3 regions of the Brevibacterium sp. 91QC2O2 genome follow, and region 3 is predicted to be linked to each of the others. Evidence: predicted binding sites of a transcription regulator. Region 3 holds the regulator's gene; each other region holds the start of a gene.

Region 1 (6,026 bases), on a different contig from region 3:
GTCACGTGGCCCGCAAATACAACCTCATCACCGACTTCGGCAAGATCGCCGACCCGATCGCCGACAAGGCACTGACGGCTGCCGCCTTCATCTGCCTGGCCATCGTCGGCGATATGTGGTGGGTCATCCCGGTGTTGGTGCTGGTGCGCGAATTCGGAATCACCCTGCTGCGTTTCGCGATCATCACATACGCGGTCATGCCCGCCTCCAAGGGCGGCAAGCTCAAGACCGTCCTGCAGACGGTGGCCCTGGCCATGTACCTGCTGCTGGTGCCGGTGGCATCCCTGCAGGTGGGCTGGCTGACCGCGGTCTTCACGGTGGTGGCCGTCATCGTGCTGACCGCGGCTGTGGTCGTGACCCTGGTATCCGGGGTGGACTACTGCGTGCAGGCCTACCGCCTGGTGCGCGATGCGAAGGCCGCCGGGGGCGGGACGCCAGAGGGGGAACAGAGTGGGGCCGATGATCGATAAGGGCGCCGCGGCCGTCATCGCCGCAGCATCCGCGAAAGGTCTGACGATCGCCACGTGCGAGTCCCTGACCGCGGGGCTGGTGGCGGCGACCCTGGCACAGGTGCCGGGTGCCTCACGCGTGCTGCGCGGTGGGCTGGTGACCTACGCGACGGAGCTCAAACACGTGCTGGCCGGAGTTGATGCCGGACTGCTGGCCGCGCGTGGCGCGGTCGACCCCGAGGTCGCAGCCCAGATGGCCACGGGTACCAGGGACCGGTGCGGGGCCGATATCGGGATCTCGTGCACCGGTGTGGCCGGGCCCGATCCGCAGGACGGCAAGCCGGTCGGTCGGGTCTACCTGGGGTTGGCGATGCCGACGGACGTGCGCACCATTCGCCTGGATCTGAGTGGGGACCGGGACGCCATCCGCCGGGCGACCGTCTCCCGATTATTGGCGGTAGTGGACAGTGAGCTGGCCACGGTCTGAATCCGGGATGAGCACAGCGTGGGAATTCACCTCTAAGTTGCGTGTGTTCGGCTCAGGTTTTCCGCTTTGCCCGGCCCGGGCGGTGGTGACCGGAGCTGTGAACGTGTAGTTTGGAAGGAACAAAGTCCGCATCCTATGGGTTAGTACATACGTATGACAACATCGATAGAAAACGGAGGCCGCCCGATGACACTTGTCCGTACGGAAATCGGCGACACTCTGCGTGCCGCCCGACAGCGGCAGCACCGCACCCTGCGGGATGTTTCGACCGGGGCCAGCGTGTCCCTGGGGTATCTCAGCGAGATCGAGCGGGGTCAGAAAGAAGCGTCCTCGGAACTCCTGGCCTCGATTTGCGGGGCGCTCGACATGCCTCTGTCGCATATGCTGCGCGAGGTCGCAGACCGGGTCGCCCTGAGCGAGGGCGTCGACATCCCCGATACCATTCCGGCCGAACTCTCGGCCCATGTCCTCGCCGGCGAGCAGCAGCTGGTGGGACGGCGCTGAGATGCGCCATGCCGTCTACTGGCAGTTGATGAATGACGAGTTCGGTTCCATCCGTGCCGCTTCGTTGCACGCCGACCTGGCTTTGAGCCCACTTGGTTCGCTGACCCCCGAGCAGGCGTTCGACGCCGGCTACCAGCCCAAGGAGATCTGGCTGGCCGTCTGCGATTCCGCAGGGATTCCGGCAGAACGCAGGCTGGGAATCGATCACAAGCCCCCCGCCGCCCCCTTCTGAGGCGGATACTCGGATCGTTCCGTCTATGTGGACGAGGTAGCGGAGCACTGGGGGAGGAAGAAACGGGCCCGGGTCGTGGATCCGGGCCCCGCGCATTCTCCCCGGGCATAGGCCTGCGCCTTTACCTCGGTGAATGACGGTGACCGCGTGCGGAGGCCTGTGGATCACGCCCACCGCGGTCCGCTGGGATGTGGGCAGAGCATTGCGTAGAGGCTTCGGTGGGCAGTATTTCGAACACATGTTCCCATGATGGTCTAGAATAGCCAACGGGATGGACTGCGCCTGTGACCTTCGATGGTTATCCGGCGCCCGCATATCCACAGTTCGCGTCGGCGGAACACCCGTGTCAGTGCCTGGTTCTAGAGTTCTGGCATAAGGGAATCACCAAGGAGGAACCATGGCAGGCAAGAACACCCGCACAGCGGCCACCAGCGCCGACAAAGCGGCGGACAACAAGAACAAGGCGCTGGACTCGGCGCTGGGACAGATCGACAGGCAGTTCGGCAAGGGCGCGATCATGCGCCTGGGCGATGAGAACCGCCCCGCGGTGGAAGTCATCCCCACGGGTTCGGTCGCTCTCGACATCGCCCTGGGCGTGGGCGGCCTGCCGCGTGGCCGCGTAGTGGAGATCTACGGGCCGGAATCCTCGGGTAAGACCACGGTCGCCCTGCACGCGGTCGCCAGTGCCCAGGCCGCCGGTGGCATCGCCGCCTTCATCGACGCGGAACACGCGCTGGACCCGGTCTATGCCAAGGCTCTGGGCGTCGACACGGATCAGCTGCTGGTGTCGCAGCCGGATACGGGTGAACAGGCGCTGGAGATCGCGGACATGTTGATCCGCTCCGGTGCCCTGGACGTCATCGTCATCGACTCCGTCGCAGCCCTGGTGCCCAAGGCCGAAATCGAAGGCGAAATGGGTGATTCCCATGTGGGCCTGCAGGCCCGTCTGATGTCGCAGGCCCTACGCAAGATCACGGGTGCCCTGGCCCAGTCGAACACCACCGCGATCTTCATCAACCAGCTGCGTGAGAAGGTCGGAGTGTTCTTCGGGTCGCCGGAGACCACCTCCGGCGGTAAGGCGCTGAAGTTCTACGCCTCCGTGCGCCTGGACGTCCGCAGGATCGAGACGCTGAAGGAATCCGGCGATGCGGTGGGCAACCGGACCCGCGTCAAGGTTGTGAAGAACAAGGTCGCACCGCCCTTCAAACAGGCCGAATTCGACATCATCTATGGTCAGGGTATCTCCCGTGAGGGCAGCATCATCGATATGGGCGTTGACAACGGAATCGTGCGCAAGTCCGGCTCCTGGTTCACCTACAACGGCGATCAGCTGGGCCAGGGTAAGGAGAACGTCCGAAACTACCTGCGCAACAACCCGAGCCTGGCTGCCGAAATCGAGACGAAGATCAAGGAGAAACTGGGTCTGATCAAAACCGACGAGGCCGAATCCGCCGGCACGGATGCCGCCAAGGCGGACCCGAAGGCTGGGGCGAAGACTCCGGAATCGAAGTCCGCCGCAGCGAAGCCCACGGACTCGAAGCCGGTAGTTTCGAAGCCGGTGGGCCAGGCGCCGGTCGCGGCACCGGCAGTGGGCAATGTCTGATCCCTCTGCTCGGGAAACCACACCATCCGGCCAGGGCGGTGACGAACGGGACACCGTCGTCGCCGCCCTGCAACGGGCTGTCGAGGTGCTTGGCCAGGCGCAGGCCGCCAGGGATGCCGGCACGGTACCCGGCCCCGATGCCCTCAGTGAGGATCCGGAATACAAGCGGGCGAAGAAGCGGGCGATGAACATGCTGGCGGCCCGGGCCCACTCCGCTCACGACCTGCGCACCAAACTGCTGCGCAAGGAGCACCCGGCTGACATCGTCGACCAGCTCATCGCGCGGCTGGAGTCTGCGGGCCTGCTCGACGATGCCGAATACGCGAGCTCGTATGTCAGGGCGAAACGCGAGTCCAGGGCCCTGTCGAAGAGCGCTCTGCGCCGAGAGCTGCGCAATAAGGGAGTGGCGGACTCCCATATCGCCGCCGCACTCGCGGACATCGACGATGAGTTCGACCTGGCCTACGAAGTCGCGGCGAAGAAGGCCGCGTCCACTGTGCGCCTGCCGCGCGATACCCGCAAGCGGCGGATCCTGGGGATGCTGGCCCGTCGCGGCTTCGCCCAGGGTGCCTGTCTCAAGGCGACGGAGGCGGCACTGGAGTCCTTTCCGGGTTCTTAATCGAGCATAGGGGCCAAGGGTGCGAAACACGTGCCAAGGACCGGTAGACTAACGGGCAGCATGACTGACGTACTCGAAACCCAGAGCAACCTGCGCACCTATGAGGTCAAGACCTATGGGTGCCAGATGAATGTCCACGACTCGGAACGGATCTCGGGCCTGCTCGACGACGCCGGCTACAGTCCGGTCTCCGAAGGCCAAGCGGATGTCGTGGTCTTCAACACCTGCGCGGTGCGGGAGAACGCCGATAACCGTCTATACGGCAACCTGGGCCGACTCAAGGAAGTCAAGGAATCCCACCCCGGCCTGCAGATCGCCGTGGGCGGCTGCATGGCGCAGAAGGACCGCGATACGATCGTCAAGCGCGCCCCCTGGGTCGACGTCGTCTTCGGCACTCACAACATGGGTGCGCTGCCGGTGCTCTTGGAGCGTGCCCGCCACAATCACGAAGCCCAGGTCGAGATCAAGGAATCCCTCGAGGTGTTCCCCTCGACTCTGCCGACCCGGCGCGAATCAACCCATTCCGGCTGGGTGTCGATCTCTGTGGGCTGCAACAATACGTGCACTTTCTGCATCGTGCCGAGCCTGCGCGGGAAGGAACGCGACCGGCGTCCCGGAGACATCCTGGCAGAGGTCGAGGCACTGGCCGCACAGGGGGTCATCGAGGTCACCCTGCTGGGCCAGAACGTCAACTCCTACGGCAGCGAATTCCGTGACCGCGGAGCCTTCGCCAAACTACTGCGCGCCGTCGGTGCGGTTCCCGGGATCGAACGCGTCCGCTTCACCAGCCCGCACCCGGCCATGTTCACGGATGACGTGATCGAGGCGATGGCCGAAACCCCCACGGTCATGCCACAGCTGCACATGCCCTTGCAGTCGGGTTCGGACCGGGTGCTCAAGGAGATGCGCAGGTCTTACCGGACGAAGCGTTTCATGAACATCCTGGAGCGGGTCCGGGACCGCATCCCGCATGCCGCGATCACCACCGACATCATCGTGGGCTTCCCAGGTGAGACCGAAGAAGACTTCCAGGGCACGCTGGACGTGGTGGCCGCCGCCCGGTTCAGCCAGGCGTTCACCTTCCAGTACTCGATTCGTCCCGGTACTCCGGCCGCCACCATGGACGGGCAGGTTCCCAAGGCGATTGTGCAGGAGCGCTTCGAACGTCTGGTCGCCCTGCAGGACGAGATCGCCTGGGACGAGAACAAGCGTCTCATCGGCACCCCGGTCGAGGTCCTCGTGACCTCCCAGCGGGACGAGCACGGCCGCTTCTCCGGGCGGGCCCGCGACAACCGGCTGGTCCACGTCGCCAGTGGGGACTCGGTCGAACAGCCGCGTCCCGGCGATATCGTGACCACCGACATCACAGAGGCCAAACCCTACTTCCTGATCGCGGATGCTCCCTTCGACCTGCGCAAGACGGTTTCGGGCGATGCCTGGGATCTGGCACAGGCGGATTCCTGCGGCGTTCCGTCTCCCGGCGCATCCGCAGGGGGGCCGACGGTCCTGGGAATGCCCACGATTCGGGCCAGCGTCTGACGTGTCGGGGACCCTCCTGGAGCACAGCACACCGGCCCGCCTGGTCGTGCTTCCAACCGCCCCCGCCTACGTCCCCGGGGTCAATCCGGGAGCAACGACGCGGCAGCGGGCATTCAGCGCCCGCGTGGTCGATTTGCTCGCCGGGCCCACGCCCCTGACCTTCCCCGCCCGGCGGTTGCCCGCTCTGGCGGGTCTCGGCGGTTATGGACTCGACCGTGGAGTCGATCTGCGCACGGGCACGCACATTTGCGTTGGCGCGGCCTGGCGCGCGGCCTGCGCCCGGCTGAAGGAAGAGGAACGACGAGCCTGCCTGGCCGCACATTCCGGACTGGGCGTGGTCGCGGAACTGGTAGCCGCCTCGGGCCCGGCCGGACGACTGCGGGCCTGGCCCGCCCTGGAGCCCGAACGCGGGCAGGCAGTGGGCTCCACCGATCCGGTCGGCGCCGCCGGCCCGGAACTCGTGATCGTGCCGGTGGACCTGAGCGCGCGCTCCACCCCGGACGGTCCGTTGGCGCCGCTGCCGGGCGCCGCGGAGTTCGACCGGGCTGTACTGGCCGCACTGCGGGCCTGGGACGTGCCGGGCCTGGAAGACC
Region 2 (6,026 bases), on a different contig from region 3:
CTGATCGAGCTGCGCATCGCCGCAGACGGCTCCCTGGCCTTCGCGGCTCCCGGGTTCGTGCGCACGGGCTCCCCGAATGGGACCGAGTTGGCGCATGCGCTCGACGTCCTGGGTATCGCCGATGAGGACGTCCTGGACGCCCAGTGGATCGACAATGGTCCGGGCTGGTTGGGCCTGTGGCTGCGCGATGCCGCCACCGTGCTGGATGTGGAGCCGGACTTCGCGCGCTTCGCCGGCAGCGCACTGGGCGTGCTGGGCGCCTATCCCCCGGTAGCCGAAACCGGTGCCGGTCAGCCCGTGGCCGATGTGGAGGTCCGCGCATTCCTCCCCGACGGCGGGGTTCCCGAGGACCCTGTCACCGGGAGCCTGTGCGCGGGGTTCGCCCGGTGGCTGGTTCCGTCGGGCAGGCTACCGGAGCACTATACGGTCTCGCAGGGCACCCGCCTGGGGCGAGCGGGCAGGGTGACGATCGACCGGGATGCCGATGGGACGATCTGGGTGGGCGGCCGAGCGGTGACGACCGTGTCCGGGACCGTCGAACTCTAGGCAGGACGGGCCGACGGTGGAGGAGATCAGCGCCGGACCATGCGGATCTCCACGAGGCCCTTGAGGTCAGGATCGCTCTTCTCCTCGCCGTCCGGATGGAAACCGTTCTTCTCGTAGAACCTCCTGGCGCGGGGATTGTCCTTGGCGACCCACAGCATCGCCGGCCGCCCGTCCAGCGCACCGTCGAGCAGCGCCTGCCCGATCCCGGTGCCGTAGACCTCGGACAGGACGTAGATCGCTGCGAGCTCTTCCGGAACGGGTGAGTCCTCGTCCCGCGTCGGGGTGCGCAGGGCGAACCCCACGATCTCCCCATCGAGCTCGGCGACCAGGGTTCGGGCGACGTACTCGGGAAGTGCGGTGCCCCGACTCCACAGGGCGCGGCGCTGAACCATGGCCTGGGTGCCGTAGAAATGCTCGGGCAGGAGGTCACCATAGGCCTCGCGCCAACCGGTGACATGGACGAGGGCCAGCCCGTCGGCGTCGGCCGGCGTCGGATGCCGGATCGTCCATGCGACTTCTTCGTGTGCAGACGTTTCCTCGGTCATGCCCCATACCCTAGCCCGTCTCTGTGCGAATCCAGTACTTTCCCTGGTCAATCTCCTTGCCACATTGCATGATGGAGCTCATATGGAACCCGCCCCAGACGGTACCGAACAGATGTAGCATCTTGAATACGGACGCTACATTGCTACACTCGATACCAAGAGGCGAACAGGGGTGATGGGCATGAACACCACGCAGGTACCGGAGAACGTCGGCGTCCACGCCGGGGATGACCATATCGAGGTCACCGGGCTGAGCGAGGACGAGGTCAGGCAGGCCATTGCACTGTTCCAGGCCACGGGGCGCGAACAGCTGCGGGCCCGCTCCGCACTCTATGCCCACGTCAATCGCGCCATGGTGGATGCGGCGATCCCCCTGATTCCGGAGGCGACCGCACGGCAGGCGCAGCGGCTGGCAGCCAATCGGGAGGCCCTGCTGCTCGAACACGACCATGAGACCTACCGGTCCCTGGCCCAGAAGCGCCAATCGCGGGAGAGCTCCGCGCGCACCTGGGTCGCCCGGATGCGGGAGCGCGGCGACCTGTTCACGCTCAAGGTCGCCGGGCAGACGATCATCCCGGCCCTGCAACTGACCGCGGATGGGACCCTCGAAGCATCCATGACCCCGCTGGTGCGCACCCTGCTGGCCGCCGGGATGAACGGCTGGTCCCTATGGGCCTGGCTGACCAGCCCGTCCGGCCTACTCAGCGGTGGGATCCCCGCGGAAGTCGTTGGCGACAATCCCCGGCGGGCACTGCGGGCCGCGACCCGGATGGCAGCGGAACTGGAGTTGACGCAGCGGCCGGTCAGCGCCGAGGTCGCGTGAGGAACTCGTTTCCGGAGCAGGACCTGGACTGCCCGGATCCGGAGGGCTGCCCCGTCGCAGTGACTCGGCTGGTGGACTGTGCGAGGGCGGGGCGGATGCCGGTGGCCCAGTTCCCTGCCGGGCGGGAATGGTACCGCGTCTATGATGCGCAGGACGGGTATTTCCAGGCCAACCCCGGCTATGGCGATACTCGCTTCGCGCCCTTCGACGCCGTGCGCACCGGGGCGCGCGTGCCCACGCTCTACCTCGCCGAGGACCTGGAGTCAGCTCTTTTGGAGACCAGTCTGCACAATGTCGCGCAGGCCCATCCGCGCATCGTGGACGAAAGGACCCTGTTGGGCAAACTCCATGCCCGTATCCGGACTCCGCATCAGCTGCGGCTGGCCGATCTGCGCGATCAGCGTCTGGTGGAGTTGGGGGTGAAGCGCTCCGGCATCGCCTCCAGTGATCCGGAACACTATCCCTGTACCCGCACAGTGGCGCGGGAGATCCATACCCAGGGTCAGGGTGGAACCGCACTCCAGGGGATCGTCTGGCATTCCCGGCAGGCCGAACTGGCAGGCACCCCCGCCCGGGAGGTCGTCGTGCTCTTCGCCGACCGGATCGCGATGGGCCGCGGGGTCTGGGATCTGGCCGCCAGCCGCAGTGCTTCCGGTGCCCTACTCGAGGGCACCGGCCGGCTCCTGCTCGATCGCCTGGCCGATGCCCTGTCCGTCGACATCGAGACCTCCGAGGAACTCGACCAGTAGGGGGCGTGCAACGGCCGGCCGAATGGAACCTCGTGTGAATGTCAAAAACTCTTGACATCATATGTCAATGATGCTTTACTTTTTTGTGTAAAGCATCATTGACATTGACGAAAGAGAGGTGCCATGGTCGAAGCCCGGACGCCGGTCCCCACACTCAAGGGGCGGCGCAAAACCTCAGGGCTGACCCAAGCCCAGTTGGCGGGAACCGTCGGAGTCTCCCGTCAGACCATCATCTCGATCGAACGTGGCGACTACGCCCCCAGCGTCTACCTGGCCCTGCGCATCGCAGGCACCCTGGACGCGACCGTCGAAGACCTGTTCCCCTTGGAGGAATCATGACCGATAGCACACGACGCACCAATGAGTTCGCCGACCGTCTGGCGGGGCTGAATGACCCGTCGATGGGCGATGAACGCGAACGCGACATCATCCTGCGGGCCTATGCACTGACCGCGACGGTCGGAACATATGTGAGCATCTGCGTGGGGATCCTCTTTGCGCTGATCGGGGCCGGCTTGTGGTCGCTCCTGCCCGTCTTGGCCAACGGGCTCACGGGTGTAGTGGCCGCCGGCTACTGCAAACGCGAAGGGGTCGACCTCAACCGGGCAACCCTGCGCACCACCGGACGCCGCTTCGCAGTCACAATGACGATTGGGGCCGTGCTCGCCCTGTTCCTCGTCGCCGTTCTGGCCTATCACATGCAAACCGGTCAGCCGGTGATCGATGTGGGCCTGGGCGGCTGGCCCACCGGCACCACCGGCTCATCGACCGCGACCGGCGGGGTGATCGGCGGTATTATCGGCGGGGCCGCCGTCATCGTCTTCATGGCCATCCGGCGCAGGCGCCAGCAGGTCCTAGACCTGCGCGATCGCGAAAGCGCCTGGGACGCGCCCGATGAGAACTGATCGCCCCGCACCAAAAAACACTGTGGCCCGCATCCTGTTACGGATGCGGGCCACAGTGCAGTGGAAAGAAGCTCAGTGCTTCTTGCCGAAGCCCTTGTAGCGGTCCTTGAACTTCTCAACGCGGCCGGCGGAGTCCATGATGCGCTGCTTGCCCGTGTAGAACGGGTGCGAGGCGGACGAGATTTCAACGTCGACCAGCGGGTAGGTGTTGCCGTCTTCCCATTCGATGGTCTTCTCGGTCTTGACCGTCGAGCGGGTCAGGAATTTGGTGCCCGAAGCCAGGTCGTTGAAGACGACCGGGTGGTAATCCGGGTGGATGTCCTTCTGCATGAGTATCCTCTTTCGAATTCTGTGAGCCCTGGTGCCGGGCCCTGAAGGGCGCACATGGCCTGCCAGTGCTCAAATTCTTCTTCGATCCGGGTTCGGACCAAAAGACAACTATACCGTATGTGATCCACCCGGACACAGCTCACGGCAACCGGGACGCATGGCCGATAGAGTGATTCCCATGACATGGAACAGTATTCCCGACTCGGTCGAAACCGTCCCCGCCACCACCCGAACCGATCTCCTGGCCCCTGCCACCGCCCAAGCGCTGGCCGGCCCGGGTGCAGATGCTGGCCCGATCGACGTGTTCGCGATCGACCCCGACTTGGCCGACACCGCGGCTCTGACCGCGGCATACGACCTGGCGCCCGAGGCCTCGGCCAACTGTGTGCTGGTCGCCGGCACCCGCGGCGATGACGAACGCATCGCCGCCTGCGTGGTCCTGGCCCATACCAAGGCCGACGTCAACAAGCGGGTGCGCAAACTCATCGACGTGCGCAAGGCATCGTTCCTGCCGATGGAGCGCGCAGTGGCCGAATCCGGGATGGAATACGGCGGGATCGGGCCGATCGGCCTGCCGGAGAACTACCGGGTGCTCATCGATACCCGCGTCGCCGAGGCACCGGAGATCATCCTGGGCTCGGGCATCCGCGGCTCCAAGCTCATCCTCTCCGGTGCCACCCTGGCCGCCGTCCCCGGCGTCGAGGTGATCGAGGACCTGGGCATCGAAGTCGGCTGAGTGCCCTGCCGGCCGACCGCACTATCCGCGTTCGGGCCCGTCCGGGGAGAATAGGCCGAGGAAGCCGAAGACCCATGTTTGGGCGATCGTGCCGACCTCTCCGGGCAGGCCCACCCAAGTCACTCCCAACAGACCACCATCGCCACGCCCCGTGCTCTCCAGGATTCCCGCCACTATCCAGAGGAGCACGAACAATCCGGCTATGCTCAGGCCGGTCCCCACCACGGTCCGCGTGTTCCGCCGCCGCGGCGTCGCCCCGCCGTACCCGGATAGCGCTGAGCACAACCAGACGATGCAGGTATTGACCCCCACCAGGCACAGGCTGTAGAGCCAAAACACTCCGGATGTCAAATCCAGGCCGGGGAAGGCGAACACGGATGCAATGACGACGACGCAGACGTTCACCCCCAGAAATCCCGCGGTGGCCCGCAGTCCCGGTATGGAAGTCACCGCTTCGCCTCCTCACCCACGCTCCTCCACTCAGGTTGACCTATCCTGGTCAAGGACCCGAATACTCCTATACTCCACCGGCGACCAGGTCCCGGCGCAGCTTCGCGGCGGTTTCCCGCCAGCCCGGGCGCGCGGCGTACAGGCAGCCCAGGCGCAGCCAGGTGGCCCGTTCGTACAGGTCGAGGGCCGCCGGATCCACGCCCGCCTGCGCCGTCGCCTCGTCCACGGCATCCACTGCCGCCTGGGCGCGCGATGCGCTCCAGATCCCCTGCCGGGCCCGCCATCTCAGGTGGGCGCGCAGATTGGCCGGGTCCAGGGCGATATCGGCGATGCAGGCGGTGTCCACGTCGAGCAAACCGGGCGTGGTGGAGCCGTCGAACAACAGCTGTTTGTCATGGAGGTCGCGGTGACAGGGTGCGGGAACGATGTCCCGGTCCTCCAGCAGATTCGCTGTCTCATCCAGCAGGGCGGCGAAGGCCGGATCGATCCGCTCCACCCCACCGGCCCGGGCCAGGTTGTCGGTGAGGATCAGGGCCTCCGCCCGGCCCGTGTGCACCGGGGTGTCCCCCGGCAGGTCCTCCGTTCCGACCCCGACGGACCGCCGCCATGACTGGGCACAGGCCCTCCAGGCCCGCTCCCATGCGGCCTCGGTGAACGCCCCTGCATCGTGTAGGCCGACTCCGGCCAGGGCGGCGAAGGTCACGGTGTCCTGCGTGGACGTCAGTATCCGGGGTGTTGCGAAGGGACCGGCGAAGGGCCTGGCCCGTTCCACTCCTGCCAGGATCTTCGCGGCCTTCCCCGGCCTCACGACCTTGGTGTACCGGGTTCCGTCCGGACTGCGCACCACTGCGCGCTTGCCCGGCTTGTGGCTGACCAGAGTGCCAGCCAAATGAGCCAGTGCAGGCAGTCGCGGATCGTCCGGGAGGGATTGCCCTGCCACCT
Region 3 (6,026 bases):
GGTACGCGCCAGCGATGCCCTGGCCGGGGTCATGGTGGCGGCCGAGGCCTGCATCTTGGTCATCGTCGAGGTGTCGATATGGCCCTCGACCTCGGTGGGCGCTGTCTGTTCGAGCAGCAGGGCCTCGACGATTCCCGGCAGGTTCGTCAGGGCCAAGCCGGCCGGCACATCGGACTCGCGCTTGCCATTGCGATAGTGGCCGGCATCGATCTGTTCCTCGCTGCGCACCAGCATGAGCACCTCGTGCTCACCGGCCAGGCGCGAGATCGTCGTGGCGATCTCGTCGGCCCCGGCGGCCGTGACGTCGTCGCGGGACAGAGCGGTGAATTCTCCGACGGGCACGACGTCACCGTGGATGTTCGACAGGACCAGGGCCGCAGCCAGCTGGTCCGCGCGTCCGAAGGGGGTGACGATCAGGGTACGGCTCACAGGGCTCCTTTGGTACTGGGAATCGCGCTGCCCATCCGCGGATCGGGTTCGACCGCCTGGCGCAGAGCGCGGGCGAAGGCCTTGAATTGGGCTTCGACGATATGGTGCGGATCGCGGCCGTCCAACAGGGTCAGGTGGACCGTCATACCGGCTGCGAAGGTCAGCGATTCGAGGGCATGGCGCGTCATCGACCCGGTGAAGTGCCCGCCGATCAGGTGGTACTGCTGCCCCTCCGGCTCACCCGTGTGAACGAAGTAGGGCCTGCCGCTGATATCGACTACGGCGCGCGCCAGCGCTTCGTCCAGCGGTACGTGGGCGTCGCCGTAGCGGCGGATCCCCGCCTTATCCCCCAGCGCCTGGCCGAGTGCCCGGCCGATCACGATCGCGGTGTCCTCGACCGTGTGATGGACATCGATCTGGGTGTCACCGGTCGCGCGCACGCGCAGATCGCACAGTGAGTGTTTGGCCAGTGCATTGAGCATGTGGTCGTAGAACGGCACGCTTGTGTCGATGTCGCCCTGGCCGGTGCCGTCGAGGTCGATCTCGACTTCGACAGTGGATTCGGAGGTGGCCCGCGTGGCGCGGGCGGTGCGGTGGGTCATATCAGTCCTGGGTCTCAGAGGGTGCAGTCAGCAGTTCCGGGTGCGCTGAGACCACGGCCGTCACCGCGGCGATGAAGGCATCCGTTTCCGCTTCGGTCCCCGCGTTGACCCGCAAATGGCCGGGGATGCCGTTGTCACGCACCAGCACTCCACGATCCAACAGGTACTGCCAGAGTCCGTGCGGGTCCGCAATCGATCCGAACAGCAGGAAGTTCGAATCGGAGTCCGCAACGCTGAACCCCAGCCCCAAGAGGGCATCGCGCATCCGGTCGCGACTGGTCTTGAGGGCCTCGACATTGGCCAGCAGGGAATCCGCATGATCCAGCGCGGCTCCGGCTGCGGCCAGGGTCAGCGCGGACAGGTGATAGGGCAGACGGACCAGCTTCAGAGCGTCGATGAGCGCCGGCTGGGCCACGGCATAGCCCAACCGCACACCGGCGAAGGCGAAGGCCTTGCTCATGGTGCGCGAAACGACCAGGCGCGGATACTCGTCCAGCAGGGTCAGCGCGGAGACGAATCCGGGACGTGCGAATTCCGCATAGGCCTCGTCCACGATCACGATGCCGGGCGCCGCGCGCACAATGCGCTCCACCGATTCGATCGGCGTCGAGCCACCCGTGGGGTTGTTCGGAGTGCACACGAAGACGACGTCGGGCCGCTCCCCTTCGATCGCGGCCAGGGCCGCATCGACGTCGATGTGGAAATCCGCGGCGCGCGGTACAGAGAGGAAGGAAGCACCCGTGCCCGTCGTGATGAGCGGGTGCATGGAATAACTCGGGGTGAAGCCCATCGCGGTGCGCCCCGGACCTCCGAACGCCTGCAGGATGTGCGAGAGGACCTCGTTCGATCCGTTGGCCGCCCAGATCCAATCCGGCGTCAGCACGGGATTGCGGTCGGCCGCACCCTGGGTGAGCAGGACCCGATTCAGATATCCGACGAGCTTGCCCCGCAACGCGGTGAAGTCCCGGTCGGGGTAGCGGTTGAGATCGGGCAGGACTTTCGCGATCGCGTCGGACATCGCGGAGACGACGTCTGGCGGCACGCTGTAGGAGTTCTCGTTGACATTGAGTGCGACGGGCACGTCGAGCTGCGGCGCTCCATACGGGGTCTGTCCCCGCAGGTCGTCGCGCAGCGGCAAATCCTGGAGATCGGTCACACGGAAAGTCTAACGCGCAGGCACCTGCAGGCTCTGCCCGGCCCGGATCGCGGAGTCGCGCAGACCATTGAGCCGTTTGATGTCCTCGACCACTATGTCCGTGCGCTGTCCGCCGGAGTGCGTGCGCGCGATCGACCACAGTGACTGGCCTTCCTCGACAGTCACCGTGGTCGTCGCGGGCGGTTCCGGCGCCTGGGCCGAGGCACCCGGTTGCGCCAGGAGGAACACCGGAACCGTGACCACGGAAATGGCCACCAGGACCACCAGCAGACGGACCCGGGTAAGAGCACTCCGATGCGGCGCCGGACGGGTTGTCCGGAATGCCTGTGACACAGCGATACTCATCGTTCCTCCTTTGGTTCGGGTCGCGCGGTGGGAAGTCCCGCGGCTCCTATTCGAACCTGTGTTCTATTGAAGCGCTTAATCGTATATATGTCCAGTCTTTTTTGGAACATTTTTGGAACATATGTGTGAAAATAGAATCGAACGGGGTCCGCAACCGTTGGCGCCTGCTGCAGCACAGCCTTCCAGCAGGCACTGACACGGCTCCTCTGAAGGAAAGTTTTCGCAGGTGAGGGCGATGAGGGACGGGGAATGACATGACAGCTGCACAGCGCCGGCCGCGCGGGCGGCCACGCAACGATAGCGTCGAGGACGAACTGCGCGAATTCCGCGACCGGGCCGGACACGGGGAGACCGGGAGCCAGTCGGCGGCCGCCGACGACCGGCGGCTGACCGCCAGGCAGCGGGTCGTCCTCGAGACCATCGAACAGGCCATCGTCGCCAACGGCTATCCGCCGAGCATGCGGGAGATCGGCGAGGCCTGCGGGCTGGCCTCGCTCTCCAGCGTCGCCCACCAGCTGACCCAGCTCGAACGGCTGGGCTATATCCGCCGCGATCCCAGGCGGCCCAGGGCCCTGGAGGTCGTCAATCCGGCCGAACAGAAGCTGGCCGCGGAAATCCACTCCACCGCGGAGCTCAACACCTCCTTGGTGCCGCTGGTCGGCCGGATCGCAGCCGGTGGCCCGATTACGGCCGAGCAGAACGTCGACGACGTCTTCGCCCTGCCCCGGCAGGTCGTGGGCTCCGGTGAGCTCTTCCTGCTCCAGGTGATCGGCGACTCCATGATCGACGCGGCGATCTGCAATGGGGACTATGTCGTCGTCAGGCGCCAGTCGAATGCCGAGAACGGCCAGATCATCGCGGCACTGCTCGACGATGAGGCCACGGTCAAGACCCTCAAGCGCACCGGCGGCAAGCAGTGGCTGATGCCGCACAACCCGGCGTATGAACCCATCGACGGGGACCACGCCACCATCATGGGCATCGTCACCGCCGTCATCCGCAGCATCTGAGGCGTTCGGCTGCGGGGCGCAGTGCCCGTGGCGCCCTGTTGCCCGGTCTGCGGCTCAGTCGGCTGCCGCGGGCATAGAGCCCAGCCGCTGTAGGGCGCCGCGGACTGTCGCATAGTCGTCGGTCCGCCACAGCGGCGGCAGGCTCTGCAGCAGGAAGCCCCCGTACCTGGCGGTACGCATCCGGCTGTCGAGGATCGCCACCACGCCGCGATCGTCGACGGTGCGGATCAGCCGACCCACGCCCTGGGCAAGTTTGAGCGCGGCCGAGGTCGCGCTGACGGCCATGAAGCCATTGGCCCCGTTGTGTTGGGCCTGCGCTGTCCGCGCCTTCGCCAACGGGTCGTCGGGGCGTGGGAACGGAATCCGGTCGATGACGACCAGTCGGCACGCCTGCCCCGGTACATCGACGCCCTGCCACAGGCTCAGGGTGCCCATCAGACAGGTTTCGTCCTCGGCCGCGAATCTCTTGACCAACTGGCCCAGAGTTTCCTCCCCCTGGAGCAGGATCGGCAGATCCGTATGCGCGCGCAGCGCCTCTGCGGCCTGAGTGGCCGCCAATTTGGAGGAGAACAGGCCCAGCGCCCCGCCGCCGGCGGCCGCGACGAGTTCGACCAGTTCGCTCGTCGCCTCATCGCCGAGTCCAGAGCGGCCCGGTTTGGGCAGGTGTCCCGCGACGTAGAGAATCCCCTGTTTGGGGTAGTCGAAGGGAGAGCCCACATCGATCGCGTCATAGCGCGGGGCATCGGGCCCGACCAGGCCCAGGGAGGCGGCCACCGCTTCGAACTTGCCGCCGAGCGCGAGAGTCGCCGATGTCGCCACCACGGTGGATTCCGCGAACAGCCCCGAGCGCATGGTGCCCGCCACCGACAGAGGTGCCGTGACCAACGAGGTCGTCTCCGTTTCCCGGAATTGATTCCGGGCCACCCAGAGAACGTCGTTATCAGCGTCCAGCGCCATGCGTTCTGCCAGTTCGAAGACTTCCTGCACGCGGGCCTTGGCCATCTTCTTCCCTGCGTCGGCATCATCGTCCGAGCGTTCCTTGTCCCCACCCATCTCCGAGACCAGCGTTCTGGCCTCGTCGCGCACCGCTGCGACTACGGACATAAGGGATTCGGGTTTGCGCAAAAGTAAACCGGTCTCGGATTCCGCCAGGGCCCGTTCGAAGCCGTTGGCCGCGCTGTCGAGCCGGCCGATCAGGGCCTCTGGCACCGTCGAGTGGCGTTTGGCCGAAGCCACCGCCGACTGGACCATGGGCACTGTCAGCGACCCGGTCAGCGCGTTGGTGACCCGATCGCGCAGTTCATGGGCCTCGTCGATGATGACGGCCCCGTGTTCGGGCAGGACCTTGTTCTGGCCGAAGGCGTCTATGGCCAACAGCGCGTGATTGGTCACCACGACGTCGGCGCCGGCGGCCTTGAGCTTGGCCATCTCCGCATAGCACTCGTCGTACAGCGGGCACTTCGAGCCGAGGCAGTCCGCGGCGTTGACGGATACCTGCTGCCAGGTCTTATCGGATACGCCGGGGGTCAGGTCGTCGCGGTCCCCGGTGTCGGTCGTGCGCTCCCAGGAACGGACCCGCGCGACTTCCTCCTCCAGCCGCGACATGCGCGTATTGCCGGACTGGGCTGCGGCGTCCGCACCCAGGTCGAAGAGCATGCCGGCATCGTCTTCGGGGTAGCCGCCGTCGAGCTTGTGCTTGCACACGTAGTTGCGCCGGCCCTTGAGCACCGCGGCAACGGGTTTGCGGCCGAATTCCGCCTTGGTGGCCTTGACCAGGCGGGGTAGGTCACGGTCGATGATCTGGCCCTGCAGCGCCAAGGTCGCTGTGGACACGACGACACGCGAGCCGGTGCGCATCGAGTATTCGACGGCGGGCACGAGATAGCCCAATGATTTGCCCGTGCCCGTGCCCGCCTGCACCAGCAGATGGGTCTCCGTGTCCAAAGCCGAGGCCACGGCCTCGGCCATGGTCTGCTGGCCCGCCCGCGGAGTACCTCCCAGAGCGCCGACGGCCAACCCCAGGAGTTCGGCTACATCCGCCACCCGGTCATTCCCCCTCTGTGTATCCGAAGGGGGCCAGCTCGGCGGCCAGATCATGATTGACCCGGGCGGTCAGGCGAGTGCCGGCTTCCCCGTACTCCTCGTGCTCGACGGTGCCCTGTTCGTGCACGCGCGAGACCAGATCGCCGCGGTCGTAGGGTATCAGCACGTCGACGGCGGTGTCGGGGCGCGGCAGCAGGTCCTCGACCCTGCAGCGCAGTTCCTCGACACCATCACCGGTATAGGCGGAGACCGCCAAAGAGCCACGGTGGGCGGCCAGCAGGCCGGCGAGCACCGCGGGGTCGGCGATATCGGCTTTGTTGAACACGATGAGTTCGGGAATCTGCCCTGTTTCGACATCGGCCAATACGTCGTGCACGGCGCTGATCTGGCTTTCGGGATCCGGATGGGAGGCATCGACGATGTGCAACAGCAGGTCCGAGT

What was found. The regulator LexA, encoded in region 3, represses DNA repair genes until DNA is damaged. The targets are predictions, from matches to a motif close to TCGAACANNTGTTCGA.
Region 1: recA (recombinase RecA) is a predicted target of LexA. The motif match lies at 1,903-1,918, and genes of this name have one in related genera.
Region 2: NQ036_RS00605 (YbaK/EbsC family protein) is a predicted target of LexA. The motif match lies at 3,968-3,983, and genes of this name have one in related genera.

Annotation. Positions count from the first base shown of each region.
Region 1 covers NZ_JANIJY010000005.1:2,877-8,902, reverse strand. The annotation lists gene pgsA (CDP-diacylglycerol--glycerol-3-phosphate 3-phosphatidyltransferase) at 1-470, shown strand, start outside; gene NQ036_RS05480 (CinA family protein) at 460-936, shown strand; gene NQ036_RS05475 (helix-turn-helix domain-containing protein) at 1,123-1,440, shown strand; gene NQ036_RS05470 (DUF3046 domain-containing protein) at 1,400-1,672, shown strand; gene recA (recombinase RecA) at 2,070-3,275, shown strand; gene NQ036_RS05460 (regulatory protein RecX) at 3,268-3,894, shown strand; gene miaB (tRNA (N6-isopentenyl adenosine(37)-C2)-methylthiotransferase MiaB) at 3,955-5,433, shown strand; gene NQ036_RS05450 (hypothetical protein) at 5,435-6,026, shown strand, end outside.
Region 2 covers NZ_JANIJY010000001.1:123,472-129,497, reverse strand. The annotation lists gene NQ036_RS00640 (PhzF family phenazine biosynthesis protein) at 1-546, shown strand, start outside; gene NQ036_RS00635 (GNAT family N-acetyltransferase) at 573-1,091, opposite strand; gene NQ036_RS00630 (hypothetical protein) at 1,273-1,914, shown strand; gene NQ036_RS00625 (RES family NAD+ phosphorylase) at 1,911-2,663, shown strand; gene NQ036_RS00620 (helix-turn-helix transcriptional regulator) at 2,787-3,002, shown strand; gene NQ036_RS00615 (hypothetical protein) at 2,999-3,568, shown strand; gene NQ036_RS00610 (type B 50S ribosomal protein L31) at 3,641-3,898, opposite strand; gene NQ036_RS00605 (YbaK/EbsC family protein) at 4,077-4,634, shown strand; gene NQ036_RS00600 (hypothetical protein) at 4,656-5,084, opposite strand; gene NQ036_RS00595 (phosphotransferase family protein) at 5,152-6,026, opposite strand, start outside.
Region 3 covers NZ_JANIJY010000027.1:27,163-33,188, forward strand. The annotation lists gene NQ036_RS13875 (hypothetical protein) at 1-429, opposite strand, end outside; gene hisB (imidazoleglycerol-phosphate dehydratase HisB) at 426-1,031, opposite strand; gene NQ036_RS13885 (histidinol-phosphate transaminase) at 1,033-2,187, opposite strand; gene NQ036_RS13890 (LysM peptidoglycan-binding domain-containing protein) at 2,197-2,532, opposite strand; gene lexA (transcriptional repressor LexA) at 2,787-3,542, shown strand; gene NQ036_RS13900 (ATP-dependent DNA helicase) at 3,597-5,585, opposite strand; gene hflX (GTPase HflX) at 5,590-6,026, opposite strand, start outside.